2 regions of the Enterobacter vonholyi genome follow, and region 2 is predicted to be linked to the other one. Evidence: predicted binding sites of a transcription regulator. Region 2 holds the regulator's gene; the other holds the start of a gene.

Region 1 (5,055 bases), 320 kb from region 2:
ACCGGCACGGCGGGCGTTGCTGCGCGCGCGCTCAATGACGCGCGGGTCGCTATCGGAGCCGTAGAAATGAGAGGTATATTCCGCCAGCCCCTTACGTGCGCGGGTCTGCGCGTCGTCTTTGACCTCTTTCCAGAGCGCTTCATCGTGCTGCGCCCAGCCTTTGAAGCCCCACTGGCCGCGGTGCAGTCCCGGCGCGCGGTCGGTGGCCAGCATGGCCGCTTCAATCAGCAACGTACCGGAACCGCACATCGGATCGAGCAGCGGCGTGCCCGGCTGCCAGCCGGAGCGCATCACAATCGCGGCCGCCAGGGTCTCTTTGATGGGTGCCATACCGGTACGATCGCGGTAGCCGCGCAGGTGCAGGCCCGCGCCGCTCAGATCGAGGGAGATACTCGCCGTGTCGCCGTTCAGCCAGACGTTAATACGCAGATCGGGGTTTTCACGATCGACGTTAGGACGTTCCTTATTTTTACGGGTAAAGCAGTCCACAATGGCGTCTTTTACGCGCAGGGCACCGTACTGGCTGTTGCGGATCTCGTCGTTCACGCCGTTGAAATGTACCGCAAAGGTAGCATTCGGGGTGAAGATCTCTGTCCAGTCGATCATCTGTACGCCGGTATAGAGATCAAGGTCGCTATAGACCTTGCACTCCTTCATCGGCAGCATGATGCGCGACGCCAGGCGGCTCCACATCAGGCTCTGGTAAATAAGCCGCGTGTCGCCCTCAAAATGGACACCACCCTGAACCACCTGGCACTCTTGCGCGCCCAGGCTTTCCAGTTCAGTTTTTAACAGCTCTTCCAGCCCACGGGCCGTACTGGCAAACAGAGAATTCATATCGTCACTTTTACTCTTAGAAAATTGTCGCGCATTATAGCTAATATGGCGTGTATGTCATAAAGTTGAAGGCTTATTTTCATTCGAGGGAGTGTGCAGTGGCGACGTTATCCAGGCTTTTTATTCATCCGGTGAAATCCATGCGCGGCATCGGCGTCTCTCACGCGCTGGCCGATATGAGCGGATTTGCCTTCGATCGTATTTTTATGGTCACCGAGCCTGACGGAACGTTCATTACCGCACGCCAGTTCCCTCAGATGGTTCGCTTTACCCCTTCCCCGCTTCATGACGGTTTGCACCTTACCGCGCCGGACGGTTCCAGCGCGGTGATTCGCTTTGCTGATTTTGCGCCCGTCGATGCGCCGACGGAAGTGTGGGGCAATCATTTTACCGCGCGCATCGCCCCGGATGAGATCAACCGCTGGCTGAGCGGCTTCTTCTCCCGCGACGTGCAGCTGCGCTGGGTTGGGCCTGAACTGACGCGTCGCGTGAAGCGCCACGACGCCGTTCCCCTCTCCTTCGCCGATGGCTTCCCGTTCCTGCTGACTAACGAAGCTTCACTGCGTGATTTGCAAGGCCGCTGCAAAGCCAGCGTTAAGATGGAACAGTTCCGTCCGAACCTGGTAGTGACGGGTGCCGACGCCTGGGATGAAGACACCTGGAAAGTGATCCGCATTGGCAGCGTCATTTTTGACGTGGTGAAGCCGTGCAGCCGCTGCATTTTCACGACGGTTAGCCCAGAGAAAGGCCAGAAGCACCCTTCCGGCGAACCGTTGAAGACATTGCAGTCATTCCGCACCGCGCAGGACAACGGCGATGTCGATTTCGGCCAGAACCTGATCCCGCGCTCCAGCGGCGCGATCCGCGTCGGTGATGAGGTAGAAGTGCTCGCCCGTGGGCCAGCAAGGGTTTACGGCTCGGGTCAGGAAGAGGAGTTTGTCGACGTTGAGACAAACGTCGCCGCTGCGGTAGAGATTCACTGGCAGGGCAACGTGATCCGAGGTAATAACCAGCAGGTTTTGCTTGAACAGCTGGAACAAGCAGGGATCCGCATCCCCTATTCCTGTCGCGCCGGAATTTGCGGATGCTGCCGAATCAGGCTGGTGGATGGAGAGGTCAGTGCGCTGAAAAAATCAGCAATTGGAAGTGACGGCACAATTCTGTGCTGTAGCTGCGTCCCGAAAACGTCCGTACAGCTGGAAGCTTAAACCGCCTGCTCGAGGCTGAAGGCATCCACGCGAAGCTGGGGCTTCAGCCTGTCGTTCATGACCTTAATCGCATCCCCAAGCTGCATCGTCCGCCCGGCAATCGTTACGCCGGGCTGCGCCAGCAGACAGAGTGCAGCATTTTCGCCAGGCTCAACCACCAGCAGGCTCACCTCTTCTGCGGTATCACTCAGATTTACGCTCGCCGCATCGCCCGTTGCCGGGGTCCAGTTCATGCCGTGGGGCAGGAAATGCCAGCTCTTTGGCATTTGCGGTTTCAGGAAACGGATAGCCACCAGCGCATTTAATACCAGCTCGGCGCGCTGCTCTTTAGAGAGCACCAGATCGCGGCATTTTTCCTCAAAGGAGAAATAAAGCGCAGCATCGTCAACGCAAAAGCCCGACGGGGAAAACGCATCCGGGGTTAACATTCGGCGGGCAAAACGAGAACGAAACAACATGCCATTGGCTAAGTCGAGCATCATTCGGTCATGCTCGTCGCAAAAATACCAGCGCCAGTTATCGTCAGGTTTAATTCGCATGTGTCTCTCCCGTCCCCAAACGTCCTGTACTAAAAATGTCCTGTTTGCCGCCTCGTTTATAACACCATTAATAAAAGACTATAATGACTAAATAAGCAACAGTGACGGAATATAAAACAACCAGGGCTGGAAATAAAGCCCTGGTTGTCTGATTAAGAGAAAAGATTAGATATGAGTAACGATTTCTTTAATCAGCGGCGGTCCTTTAAATATAAAGCCGGAATAGATCTGCACCAGCGACGCACCCGCCGCCATTTTCTCGCGCGCAGCAATCACGGAGTCAATGCCGCCGACGCCAATAATCGGCAGACGACCTTTTAATTCCGCAGACAGGGCGCGAATAATTTCGGTGCTTTTTAATTGTACCGGACGGCCACTTAACCCACCCGCTTCGTCACAGTTTTTCATTCCCTGCACGAGGGAACGATCGAGGGTGGTATTGGTTGCAATCACACCATCAATATTATGGCGAACCAAACTGTCGGCAACCTGGATCAATTCTTCGGGAGAAAGATCCGGGGCGATCTTAACCGCGACCGGAACATATTTATGGTGGATCGACTGAAGTTCATTTTGCTTATTTTTAATGGCACTCAGAAGATCGTCCAGCGCTTCGCCATATTGTAAAGAGCGCAGCCCTGGGGTATTGGGTGAAGAAATATTCACCGCAATATAACCGGCATAGGCGTAGACTTTTTCCATACAAATCAGATAGTCATCTTTACCCTGCTCTACCGGCGTGTCTTTATTTTTGCCGATATTGATGCCTAATATCCCGTCAAAATGGGCTTTTTTTACATTCTCAACCAGGTGATCAACACCGAGGTTATTAAAGCCCATGCGGTTGATCAGCCCTTCGGCTTCCACCAGTCGGAACAGGCGCGGCTTGTCATTTCCCGGCTGCGGGCGCGGGGTGACGGTACCGATTTCAATGGAGCCAAAGCCCATCGCGCCCAGGGCATCAATGCACTCGCCATTTTTGTCCAGACCGGCCGCCAGACCCAGCGGATTTTTAAAGGTCAGCCCCATGCACTGCACAGGTTTTACCGGCACATTCTGACGTACCAGAGCGGCCAGCGGCGTTCCGGTAATACGACGTAATTGCTGGAATGTAAATTCATGAGCGCGCTCAGGGTCGAGCTGGAAAAGGGCTTTACGAACGAAGGGGTAGTACATGAACTCTCCTGGATTCCCGGTGTGCAAACCGGGAGGGGATTATGGGCGATCCAGGCGCGAAAGGGAATTGACCTGCGGCAAAAAATCAGCGCAAAACGCAATCGTTTACCTTCCCGTCTATTTCTTATGCACTTTTTCGCATTTTAATTGCAGATAAATCATTTAGTGGAATAACCGTGCGGTGTCACACTCCTGAAAATTGTTATGAATGTTAGATAAAAGCAAACAATTAGTTATAAGGAGGAAGTATGCGCGTCATTACCCTGGCCGGAAGTCCACGATTCCCGTCGCGCTCCAGCGCCCTGCTGGAATATGCCCGTGAAAAACTGAATGCTCTGGATGTGGAAGTGTGCCACTGGAACCTGCATAACTTCGAACCTGAAGATTTGCTCTACGCCCGTTTCGACAGCCCCGCGCTGAAAACCCTCATTGAGCAGCTTAACGGCGCTGACGGCTTAATAGTGGCAACGCCCATTTATAAAGCCTCTTTTTCCGGCGCGCTGAAAACCCTGCTCGATCTGCTTCCGGAACGCGCCCTGGACGGCAAAGTCGTACTGCCGCTGGCAACGGGCGGTACGGTTGCCCATTTACTGGCCGTGGATTACGCCCTGAAGCCGGTACTGAACGCGCTGAAAGCGCAGGAGATCCTCCACGGCGTTTTCGCCGATGACTCCCAGGTTATCGATTATCAACACAAACCACACTTTACGCCCAACCTGCAAACCCGCCTCGATAACGCCCTGGAGACGTTCTGGCATGCCCTTCACCGCAGAGATATCCAGGCCCCGGCGTTTGGTCAGCCTCAAGGAGTCGCACATGTTTAAAACGTTCACCCGTATCGGTCTGGCAGGTCTGATGGCCCTTACCTCGCTGGCCCATGCCGCAGAAACGGCTCCGGAAAGTTTACGCATCGGGTATCAGAAAGGCAGCGTCAGCATGGTGCTGGCGAAAAGCCACCAGCTTCTGGAAAAACACTTCCCGGACACCAAATTCTCCTGGGTGGAGTTCCCTGCCGGCCCGCAGATGCTGGAGGCCCTTAACGTGGGCAGTATCGATCTTGGCAGCACGGGCGATATTCCGCCGATCTTCGCACAGGCCGCGGGAGCGGACCTCGTCTATGTAGGCGTTGAGCCGCCCAAGCCGAAGGCCGAGGTGATCCTGGTGCCTGAAAACAGCGACATTAAAAGCGTCGCCGACCTTAGAGGACATAAAGTTGCTTTCCAGAAAGGTTCCAGCTCACACAACCTTTTGCTGCGAGCTCTGCAAGAGGCCGGACTCAAGTTCACCGACATTCA
Region 2 (5,055 bases):
CGCCACTACGTCGGCGCACGCCGCGTGATGACGCCGAAAACCATTCGCTAACCCCTGCCCTGCCACACCCGTGGCAGGGTAAGTTCCTCTTTTGCATACCCTTTCAATTTGCTATCCTGTCCTTGTTGTCTGTGTGGTTATTGGCAACGCAAAATACAATAAGGAGAGAAGCAATGTCGTTCGAATTACCTGCACTACCGTATGCAAAAGACGCCCTGGCACCGCACATTTCTGCGGAAACCCTGGAATATCACTACGGCAAACATCACCAGACTTACGTCACCAACCTGAACAACCTGATCAAGGGCACCGATTTTGAAGGCAAAACGCTGGAAGAGATCGTCCGCAGCTCTGAGGGTGGCGTATTCAACAACGCCGCTCAGGTGTGGAACCACACCTTCTACTGGCACTGCCTGGCGCCGAATGCCGGCGGTGAACCTGTCGGTGAACTGGCTACCGCTATCAACGCCGCATTTGGCAGCTTCGCAGATTTCAAAGCGAAATTTACCGATGCAGCCATCAAGAACTTCGGTTCAGGCTGGACGTGGCTGGTTAAAGAGGCGGATGGCAAACTGGCTATCGTATCCACCTCTAACGCGGGCACCCCGCTGACCACCAGCGCGAAGCCGCTGATGACCGTGGACGTATGGGAACACGCTTACTACATCGATTACCGTAACGCGCGCCCGAACTACCTGGAACACTTCTGGGCACTGGTTAACTGGGACTTTGTGGCGAAGAACTTCGCCGCGTAAAAGACACGCAGAAGGGTTCGCCCTTCTGCGTTTTTGGTTTATTCCGCAGCGCAGGCTGCTTCTGGCTGTTTACGACCCGACATCATCACCAACAGCAGGCCAAGCGCGGCAATGATTGCCCCCATCACCGGCACAAAGCTGTATCCCAGACCACCTGAAATCACGGCCCCACCGGCCGCCGCACCGAGCGCATTGCCCAGGTTAAAGGCACCGATATTGACCGAGGATGAGAGGCCCGGCGCTTCATGCGCAACACGCATCACGCGCATCTGCAGCGGTGGCACCACGGCGAACGTTGCTGCACCCCAGACGACCATCGCCATCGCGGCGCCAAACTCGTTACGCGCCAGCCACGGAATGGCGATCATGATGACAATCAGCAGGGTTAAGAAGCCCTTCAGCGTCCCGCTCACGGAACGGTCGGCAAATTTCCCGCCGAGATAGTTGCCAATCGAGAAGCCCACGCCAATCAGCACCAGCATCGCGGTCACAAAGAGAGGCGTTGCGTGGGTAATGTCATGCAGTACCGGTGAAATATAGGTATAGAGGGTAAACATCGCCCCTGCCCCGAGAACGGTGGTAAGCAGCGCGGAAAGCACCTGCGGGCGCATCAGCACCGCCAGCTCCTTACGCACTTCCGGACGTTCTCCGGCGCTGCCTTTCGGCAGGGAGAAGAACAATGCCACCATCGCGACCACGCCCAGCCCGGCCGTCGCCAGGAAAGACATACGCCAGCCGATCGCTTCTCCCAGCCAGGTTGCAGCAGGAACACCGCCGATGTTAGCGATGGTCAGACCCATAAACATGGTGGCCACGGCGCTCGCCTGCTTATGTTTTGGCACCACGCTTGCCGCCACGACCGACCCCAGCCCAAAGAACGCGCCGTGGTTGAGGCTTGTCAGAATACGCGACAGCATCAGCGTGGTGTAGTCCGGCGAAATGGCCGAAAGCACGTTGCCGAGGGTGAAAATCGCCATCAGGAAAATCAGCGCATTGCGGCGCGCGCGATGAGAAAGGAGAAGCGTCATCAGCGGCGCCCCCACCATCACGCCGATAGCGTAGGCGCTGATCAACATGCCAGCCGCAGGGATCGAGACGTCCACGCCGCGGGCGATGACGGGCAGTAACCCCATCGGGGAGAATTCAGTGGTGCCAATCCCAAAAGCGCCAATCGCCAGGGCCAGCAGGGGAAAATTGATTTTCATGCGTCAACTCCGGATGCCGTGTCATGTGGTGACACAGAACAAAGAAGCGGAAAGCATGACATCAATCACAAAAAATGAGAAGTTAACAAAATGGCAAAAGATTTTTGCCAGAGAAGTAACAATCCGGGGAGTCGGGAGGGAAGGCTCTCCCTCCGCGTAAATCAGTGCAGCGCAGCCGTCAGACCGGCCGCAACAATCAGAGCCAGCACAACAACGGTGGTGAACAGCGAAAACTTAAGATCGGAACTCATCAATTTTTCTCCTTTTAATCCCCACACGAAAAGTGAGCTTGCTCATTTTTGCACAGATTACGTCAAAAATCTTCCTGGATTTATACTGAGAACCACTTTACCTCTTCCCCTTTTCATCAAGATAGGACAAAATTCCACGCTAAATTTATTAGCGTACCGGCCATTGACCCCCTCCTGACGTCCCGTGTCGTTTTCCCGGCGTGCCGCAATTCAAGATTGCGTGATAAGGGTGAGAGAAGGCAAACGTTTACCTTCAAGTTTTTCAGGAGTTTAGGATATGGTCTGGAGTGACATTTAATGGCAACAATTAAAGACGTAGCAAAACGCGCAAACGTTTCCACTACAACCGTATCACATGTAATTAACAAAACCCGCTTTGTGGCGGAAGAGACGCGCAACGCCGTCTGGGCAGCGATCAAGGAGCTGCATTATTCGCCAAGTGCGGTCGCGCGTAGCCTTAAGGTTAATCACACCAAGTCCATTGGATTGCTGGCGACCAGTAGTGAAGCGGCCTATTTTGCCGAGATCATTGAAGCGGTTGAAAAAAACTGCTTCCAGAAAGGCTATACCCTGATTCTGGGCAACGCGTGGAACAGCATTGAAAAACAGCGCGCCTACCTGTCGATGATGGCTCAGAAGCGCGTTGACGGCCTGCTGGTGATGTGTTCCGAGTACCCGGAATCCGTGCTGTCGATGCTCGAAGAGTATCGCCACATCCCCATGGTCGTTATGGACTGGGGCGAAGCGCGTGCAGATTTCACCGACTCCGTTATCGACAATGCCTTTGAAGGCGGTTATATGGCCGGCCGTTACCTGATCGAACGCGGTCACCGCGAGATTGGCGTGATCCCGGGTCCGCTGGAGCGCAACACCGGGGCGGGCCGTCTTGCCGGTTTTATGAAAGCGATGGAAGAAGCGCTGATCACCGTGCCGGAAAACTGGATCGTGCAGGGCGACTTTGAGCCGGAATCAGGCTACCGCGCAATGCAGCAGATCGTTTCCCAGCCGCACCGTCCGACCGCCGTTTTCTGCGGGGGTGACATCATGGCCATGGGCGCGCTCTGCGCCGCCGATGAACTGGGTCTGCGCGTACCGCAGGATATTTCCGTGATCGGGTATGACAACGTGCGTAACGCGCGCTTCTTCACCCCAGCGCTGACCACCATTCACCAGCCGAAAGATTCGCTGGGCGAAACGGCCTTCAATATGCTGCTCGACAGGATCGTCAACAAGCGCGAAGAGTCGCAGTCCATTGAAGTTCACCCGCGCCTGATTGAACGCCGTTCCGTTGCGGACGGTCCGTTCCGCGACTACCGTCGTTAATCCCTTTACGGGGCCAGCTACGCTGGCTCCCGTAACCATTCCCGGTTCAGCGTTTCGCTGTCCCCCAGATAATCCAGCAGCCAGGCCATGGCGGGCGAGACATCATTTTGTTGCCAGGTCAGGCAGCAGGCCGCGTCCGGGAACGGATTTTCCAGCGTCAGTTCAACCCATTCGCCGGTATTGATGCGCGGACGCGCAAAATGAACGGGCACCATCGCGACGCACAGTCCGGCACTGAGGCACGTCGCCGACGATTCCCAGTCCGGAGCCACCACCCGCCGCTGGTTGTCCAGAAGCCAGGTGATACGCTTGGGCAATGAACGGGACGTATCCTCCAGCACCAGCGAGGGCCAGTTGCGCAGCGTATCGTCGCTAAGCGGCCCGTCCATCGCTGCCAGAGGATGATCGCTGGCCACCACGCATTTCCAGCTCAGCATCCCCATGTCGCGAAAGGCGTAACGTCCCCCGACCGGGATCGCCTGCGTCGCGCCAATCGCCATCTCCGCCCTGCCGTCCGCCAGCGCATCCCACACCCCGTTGAACACCTCCTGCGAGACCCGCAGCTCAACGTCAGAGAAATGACGATAGAAATCGACAATCATCTGTCGGGTGCGTTCCGGCTTCACGATGTTATCCACCGCGATGGAAAGATGTCCCCGCCAGCCGTTGGCGATCTGCTGGCACTGTTCGCGGGTGATCTGCATTTTTTTGATAACAGAACGCCCTTCCTTCAAAAACCACGCCCCGGCGGGCGTCAATTCCACGTCACGATGCCGCCGCTCAAACAGCGGAACCGCCAGCCACTCCTCCAGTTGACGCACCGTGTAGCTGATGGCCGAAGGGACGCGGTGCAGCTCCTGCGCCGCACCGCTGAAGCTGCCGTTACGCGCGACAGCATCGACCACTTCAAGAGAATAATCTGACCACATTTTCTGCCTGCAAAAAATTTGAATGCACCCGCCAAATATTAGCGTTTCACAAGCGGCTTTGCACTCCCTACACTCAGCGCCAATGTATACCTGCCTCCTCAGGAGAATAAAATAATGCAACCCAGGAACGGTTTTTTAGTCTGGCTCGGCGGCTTAAGCGTGCTGGGCTTTTTGGCCACCGATATGTACCTGCCGGCTTTTGCCGCGATGCAGGAAGATTTGCAAACCCCCGCTGCCGCCATCAGTGCCAGCCTGAGTTTGTTCCTCGCCGGTTTTGCTTTTGCACAGCTGCTCTGGGGACCGCTCTCGGATCGCTTTGGTCGTAAACCGGTACTGCTGCTGGGTCTGGCCATTTTTGCGGTGGGGTGCCTGGGGATGTTATGGGTACGCGACGCCACCTGGCTGCTGGTGCTGCGCTTCGTTCAGGCCGTGGGCGTCTGTGCCGCGGCCGTGACCTGGCAGGCGCTGGTGACTGACTACTACCCGGCTAACCGCACAAACCGTATTTTCGCCACCATTATGCCGCTGGTGGGCCTCTCCCCTGCCCTGGCTCCGCTGCTGGGCAGCTGGATCCTCGCGCACTTTGACTGGC

Evidence for each region. The regulator PurR, encoded in region 2, represses purine synthesis genes. The targets are predictions, from matches to a motif close to CANGCAAACGTTTGCNTG.
Region 1: pyrD (quinone-dependent dihydroorotate dehydrogenase) is a predicted target of PurR. The motif match lies at 3,855-3,872, and genes of this name have one in related genera.

What each region holds. Positions count from the first base shown of each region.
Region 1 covers NZ_CP162152.1:1,549,573-1,554,627, reverse strand. Annotated here, with positions in the region: gene rlmKL (bifunctional 23S rRNA (guanine(2069)-N(7))-methyltransferase RlmK/23S rRNA (guanine(2445)-N(2))-methyltransferase RlmL) at 1-837, opposite strand, end outside; gene AB3N39_RS07255 (YcbX family protein) at 936-2,045, shown strand; gene zapC (cell division protein ZapC) at 2,042-2,584, opposite strand; gene pyrD (quinone-dependent dihydroorotate dehydrogenase) at 2,750-3,760, opposite strand; gene ssuE (NADPH-dependent FMN reductase) at 4,009-4,584, shown strand; gene AB3N39_RS07235 (sulfonate ABC transporter substrate-binding protein) at 4,577-5,055, shown strand, end outside.
Region 2 covers NZ_CP162152.1:1,864,714-1,869,768, reverse strand. Annotated here, with positions in the region: gene AB3N39_RS08910 (C40 family peptidase) at 1-51, shown strand, start outside; gene sodB (superoxide dismutase [Fe]) at 174-755, shown strand; gene AB3N39_RS08900 (MFS transporter) at 794-1,960, opposite strand; gene AB3N39_RS08895 (YnhF family membrane protein) at 2,122-2,211, opposite strand; gene purR (HTH-type transcriptional repressor PurR) at 2,509-3,534, shown strand; gene punR (DNA-binding transcriptional activator PunR) at 3,552-4,463, opposite strand; gene punC (purine nucleoside transporter PunC) at 4,578-5,055, shown strand, end outside.